DNA from 2 places in the Congzhengia minquanensis genome. Region 1 is predicted to be linked to the other one. Evidence: riboswitches for the same ligand, from Rfam matches in the RefSeq annotation. Region 1 holds a riboswitch; the other holds the start of a gene.

Region 1 (3,138 bases):
ACCCAGATAGTCCGCTCCGCGGGCCTGGGCCAAAAGTGCCTGTTCCACGGTCTGGGCCGACACACCAACAATTTTCCCGCTGCCCAAAAATTCCCGGACAGAGCCGGTTTCCATGTCACTTTGTCCCACATGCACGCCGTCAGCGTCAATTTCCTTTGCCAACGCCACGTTGTCGTTAATTACAAAAGGTACGCTAAATTTTTTGCACAGTGCTTTTACCTCCAGCGCCTCGGCTAAAAATGCGTCGTGGTCTAAGTGCTTTTCCCGAAGCTGAACAAAAGTTGCGCCGCCTTTTAAGGCCATTTCAACCTGCTTTGCCAGCGTATCTGTTCCCAGCCAGCTTCTGTCCGTCACAGCGTAGAGCAGCAGGCTTTTTTTATCGAATTTCATAGTTTGCTCCTTTGTTCAGTTCTTCACTCGTCATGTTATAAATTGCGTCGATAATTCTGTTTCTGTAGGTGGAGTTTCCGTCGGCCTTTTCCATGTTGGCAAATCCGATTTCTCCGGCAAGCCCCATGGTGCAGACAGCGGCAGCTGCGGCCTCTAACGGGTTCTCAGGATTCGCGACCAAAAACGCGGCGAGCATGCCGGAAAGCTGACAGCCCGTGCCTGTAATTTTGCTCATTTCAGGCCTGCCGTTTTTTATTATATAGCAGGTTTTAGCGTCTGCTACCAAATCAGTGGCGCCGGTTACGGCAATAATCGTGTTCCGTTCCTTTGCCAGCTGTTTCACAAATGCAACTGCGCTGTCTAAGTTGTTATCGTCAACTGCGTCGGCGCTGTCAGCGTCCACACCTTTTGTGCTTCCGCTTCCTGCGGAAAGGGTTTTAATTTCTGAAATGTTGCCCCGAATTGCGTCGAACTTTATTGTATCCGCCAAATCCAGAGCGGTTTTTGTGCGAAGGGCAGATGCGCCTGCGCCAACCGGGTCTAACACAACCTTGTGTCCCAGCTCGTTGGCCTTTTTACCCGCCGCAAACATGGCGGCAATGGTGTTTTTATTCAGCGTTCCAATGTTAATGTTCAGACCGCCGCAAATCGACGTGATGTCGGACACGTCGTCAATTTCGTCCGACATAATTGGGCTGCCCCCGCAGGCCAGCAAAACGTTTGCCACGTCGTTAACGGTGACATAGTTTGTAATGTTGTGCACCAAAGGCACGGTTTTTCGTACATTTTCAAGACAGTTTCCCAGCATAATGTAAAATCTCCTTTGTTAAAAAAATAAAAAAGCGTATATACCAGCAAGTATATACGCTAAAAGAAACCATATATCCCTACGTTGGCATTATCCAAATCAGGTTGTGGGTCAAAGCAACACAGCTTACTCTCAGCCCGCTTTGCGCGAGCCCCCCATTTTTTATTCTATTCGACTTTCAGTATAGCACAGTGCGGCTTGAAAATCAATCCTTAAAACGGGAATTTTTAATTGGTTTTTCTGACAAAATATGTGAAATTGTGCCAAAATTGGCAGAATGAAAGAAACCTTAACTCTTTTGGTGAATTTTTATGATATTATTGTATTTCAAACATGCACTTTTGTATTATCTGTAGAAAAACGTATTGAAAATAGCAAATAAATATGGTATAGTAATAAACAATATTGGGCAAAGGAGTACTCCTTTGTTTGCATGTATACATGCAAACAACTTCTGCTTTGCTGACATAGAAAATTATAAGGAGGAAAAGAAGAGAGAAAAGCATCGCATTTTACGGCAGAAACAAAAAATATAAAAGAATTTTATCATCGTACAGAAGGAAAGAGAGGAAAAAAATGCGGAGATTGTGGATAAGTTTCTTATCATTCTTTATCATTGCCGCTGTGCTGCCCGTATTAGCTTTTGGGGAAAATACGGAATCTTCGGCATGGAAAGAATTTTATGTTTCGGCAGGTGCGCCTGCCGGCGGAAACGGAACGAAGAGCTCTCCCTTTGCAACGGTGGAACAGGCGCGCGACGCAGTACGCGCCGTATCAGACGGAATGCAGGGAGATATTATCGTAAACATTGGCCCGGGAAATTATTATCTGGAAAATACCATCGATTTTACATCTGTAGATTCCGGTAAAAACGGATACCGGGTAATTTACCGCGGCGAGGGGCAGCCTGTGCTGTCCGGCGGCAGAACGATTTCAGGCTTCTCGCCGGTGCCTGGGTCTGCAAACCTTTGGCAGGCAAAAGCGGAAGGCTTTGAGCGAATCCGTGAACTTTATGTAGGCGGCAGAAAGGCCGACATTGCAAGCAGCGAGCACGACATGGTTGGAACTAACATCTATCAGGCTCCCGGCTCGCGCTATTCAAGCGATGGGTTCTATGTTTCTAAAAAGGATCTGGGCATTTATGAGAATGCCGAAGACATAGAAATGAAATGGGCCCAAGGCTGGGTTACCGCGATTTGCCATGTAGATTCTATTTTGCAGGATCCGGCAAAGGCAGACCAGGTTATTGTAAAAATGCAGCAGAGCTGGTGGGACATTCAAACGGTAACCGGCGGCATGTATGGTTTAGGTGCAAAATTTAACCGGCCGTTTGTCGTTCAGAACGCCATGGAGCTTTTGGACAGGCCCGGCGAATTTTATTATAACCGTAAAACACAAATGCTTTATTATATGCCCCGTGAGGGAGAAAATATGGTGCAGGCCCAGGTCATTGCGCCGAAGCTGGAGAAGCTTGTGCGTGTCACAGGCGACACAAATGGAGATAAGGCAAAAAATATCAGTTTTGAGGGCATTAAATTTGCGCACACCACCTGGCACTATCCAGGCGAGGCGGGCATTCTGCTTTACCAGCAGCAAAAATTAAACCAGTATACAGACTTTTTCGATTATATTCCCGGTGCAATTGAGGTGAACCGCGGCGATGGAATAGCTTTTGAAGATAACACTTTCTTTGGGTTTGCCTCTTCTGGATTAGTGTTGGAAAATGCGGTAGAAAACACCGTTGTGAACGGAAACGCATTTTCAGATATCGGAAACGCGGGTATCGTTTCAGGACGGGCCTACCACGGTGGAAACGACGGAATTGTAAACAGCAGCAAAAACAATCGACCGTCTGAAACGGCACAGTGGAATTTAATTAACGGGTCGGAGCGGCTTACCGCATCGTATTACGGCCCGGATCAAGACCACACGCTGTCTGC
Region 2 (3,138 bases), on a different contig from region 1:
ATCGTTTTAATGTTCGGTACAAAGCTATTTGCTGTGTTAAACCCGTTCATGCTGTTTTCATTTTTTTATTGTTCTGCAAAGACCGTGCTGGCGGACGCAGAACGCACGCGAAAAATATATTTTATATTAGCAGGGCTGGCAATTACAATGCTGCTTCCGATGCGGGTTGCGCGGGAGACACTTTTTTGGATAACAGGCTCCATGAACTATCTGCTTCCGGTATGCCTTGCCGCCTTGGCGTTTTATCTGCACAATAGAACGATTGCTGCCGGAAAAATAAGGTGGTTTACCCTTTTGCTGTGTTTTCTATGCGGAGCCACCACTGAACAGGGCGGGGCTGCGGCATGTGTATTGAGCGCTTCCCTTGCAATATCGGAGATGGTGAAAAAACGGAAAGAATGCAGGAGGGGAATTTGTGGCTGGCCTTTGTTTTTCTGCATTCTGGCAGGTTATGCAACTGTTTTATTGGCGCCGGGAACATTTTACCGCGCTTCCTATGAAGGCAGTTTTGAGTCCGGACGGCTGGTGCAGTCTTTTTTTGCCTTGGCAGACAGCTTGATGGGGAAGAACGGCATTGCGCCATATTTTATTATTTTATTTGTATTACTTGCTGTATTATCCTTAAAGGAAAGATTGCTTCCAAAAGGATTGTCAGGCGGATTCGCAGTTTCCTGCTTGCTGGCAGTTTTTAATTTTGGCTGGGTTTCTTTTCCATATGCATCCGCCGTGCTTTTTTGCATTTGTCTGCTTTTTGCCGCGGTTGCTGCAATTGCTTTTTTAGGCTCTAACATCTACAGGGGAACCGGATGCTTTTTGCTTGCGGCTTTGGCGGCACAAGTAGTTTTAATCGAAGCGCCCTCTACGTATCTTAGGACAATGCTGCCGTCCATTATGCTGTTAACCGTGTGTATTGCATCCTTATTTGTGCGGCTCACAGGTATGTTCAAAAAGGGTGGTATGCCGATTTTTGGATTGGGCATGCTTATTTTTGTTCTTGGCGTTTTCTGTATGACTCAGACCATAGATGGTTACAGGAGTAACAGGGAAGTGATAATAGAAAACGAAAAAAGCGTGATGGACTATGAAAAAAACGGGTTTGCGGAAATAAGCACCGACATTACATATCCCTATGCCTATAATATGTTTTATGAGGACGGTTTTTTTCTGAATTATTTTTATGAATATTATAATCTTCCTGAAAGACCGGTTTTGTATTATTTGAGCAAGAGCAGTCCCGAGATTTTTTATGATGGAATGAGGCTGACGCACCCGGCAGAGAAAAACGGAGGTTCGTGGTATTTGCCATTAGAACCTGTTGTTACCGCGGCTGGAGGCCACCTAAACTGGAACGGAAGTTTGCTTGCTATTCAGCTTGGCGAACAAGAGGCGGTATGCCGCCGGGACACCTTATTTTTATCTGACGGAAAGGCCATTGCGTTAGATAACCGCACCTTGCGCCGGTTTGGCAAAATTTACTGGGACGCCGGCCTGTTTTCCGACGTTTTCGGAATTAAATGCCGAAAGGCCGGAGAAAACCGTATTTTTGTCGAAATGCGTTGACAAAGAACGGAAAATATGGTATGATAAAAATAATGAAGCAGGGGAGCTTATGTTATAGGCTGAGAGGAAGATGTTATCTTCGACCCTTATACCTGATTTGGATAATGCCAACGAAGGAAGGATAGCGTCTTTTTGGTGTGCCCAAATTGGGTGCACCTTATTTTTTAGAAAAGGAATGACGCAAATGAAAATTGAAACGAAAAAATTGACGTTAAGTGCAGTGATGATTGCGCTAAGCGCGGTGCTAAGCTTAGTGAAGGTTTATGAGCTTCCCTTAGGCGGGTCGATCACGCTTTTAAGCATGCTGCCGGTGGCTGTTATTGCCATTTGTTACGGCACCAAGTGGGGGCTGTTTTGTTCCACGCTTTATGCGTTTGTTCAAATTGCTTTAGATGCGGGCAAGCTCATGGGATATGGCATGACGGCGGGTACCTGGGCAGGCTGTTTGATGTTTGACTATATCATTGCGTTCGGCGCTCTGGGACTAGCCGGCCTGTTTCGTAAAAAAGGTACCATTGGCATGTGTGCTGGAATTACGCTGGCATTGGTTATCCGTTTTATATCGCACTTTATTTCCGGTTCCATTGTGTTCTCGGTGTTCTGCCCGGAGGGCTGGAACGTTTTTTTCTATTCCTTTTGCTACAACGGAAGCTACATGCTGCCGGAATTGATTATCACCATAATCGGTGCGGTTCTCCTGTTCCGTATTCCGCAGGTTAGAAAACTGATTGAAGAAAAACAGTAAGAAGAAAAACAGCAGTTTATAAAGGTGTTACCTGTGAATTTTTCGAAATTCTCTGGGTGACACCTTTATGTTTTCTTTAAACACCTTTAAAAAAAATTTATAGTCGCAATAGCCCGTTTCCTGGGCAATTTCCGTAACTGGTTTTAAGGTTGTCACCAGAAGGTGGCAGGCCTGTTCAATTCGTTTGCGCTGCACATATTTATTAAAGTTCGTTCCGGTTTCCTCTTTAAATTTCCGGCTGATATAGGAAAGGGAGTAATTAATTTCACTACAAATTTTGTCCAGTGAGATGTTAGAAGAAAAATTTTTATCGGCAAAATCAACTATTTTTGCCACCACTTCGTTATGAATTACCTTGGCGGGCGTGTAAATTTTGCGCAGCGTAAGCACCAAAAGCTCAATTAAGTAGCAGCGCGCAAGCTCCACGTGACCTGCTTGTTTCTCTTCCGATTCCTGGTCTATGCGGTACAGCAGGGACAAAATTTTTCCGTCGCTGTCGTGAAAAACATATTCCGTGGGAATTTCTCTTAACTGGTAGCGATTGAATCGAATGAGATAGCAGTTTAAAAGTTCGTTGAAACTTTTACAGTTTGAGAGCGCGCCGTCTAAAATTTCAGGAAAAAACAAGCAATGAACCAGTTCTAATGTTTCTTTTTTCTTATCCGGAGAATAGCCGTGTTCAGCATGGCAATCGATAATGAAATAATCTCCTTTTTTAATAGGAATTTCTTTTCCGGCAATGTGATGAATTGCCGAGCCGCCCTTGACATATGCAAACTCTATGAAGTCATGGGAATGCATGTTTGTAACATTCCCTGTTACACTGTGAATCA

What was found. Region 1 has a riboswitch for thiamine pyrophosphate ahead of thiM (hydroxyethylthiazole kinase). Riboswitches for the same ligand answer to the same signal wherever they lie in the genome.
Region 2: linked by a shared signal. The riboswitch ahead of H8698_RS10140 (energy-coupled thiamine transporter ThiT) and the one ahead of thiM (hydroxyethylthiazole kinase) in region 1 are both predicted to bind thiamine pyrophosphate.

What each region holds. Positions count from the first base shown of each region.
Region 1 covers NZ_JACRSU010000001.1:416,710-419,847, reverse strand. The annotation lists gene thiE (thiamine phosphate synthase) at 1-390, opposite strand, end outside; gene thiM (hydroxyethylthiazole kinase) at 377-1,198, opposite strand; TPP riboswitch at 1,258-1,366, opposite strand; gene H8698_RS01975 (right-handed parallel beta-helix repeat-containing protein) at 1,775-3,138, shown strand, end outside.
Region 2 covers NZ_JACRSU010000003.1:506,112-509,249, forward strand. The annotation lists gene H8698_RS10135 (DUF6056 family protein) at 1-1,560, shown strand, start outside; TPP riboswitch at 1,590-1,696, shown strand; gene H8698_RS10140 (energy-coupled thiamine transporter ThiT) at 1,745-2,305, shown strand; gene H8698_RS10145 (AraC family transcriptional regulator) at 2,333-3,138, opposite strand, start outside.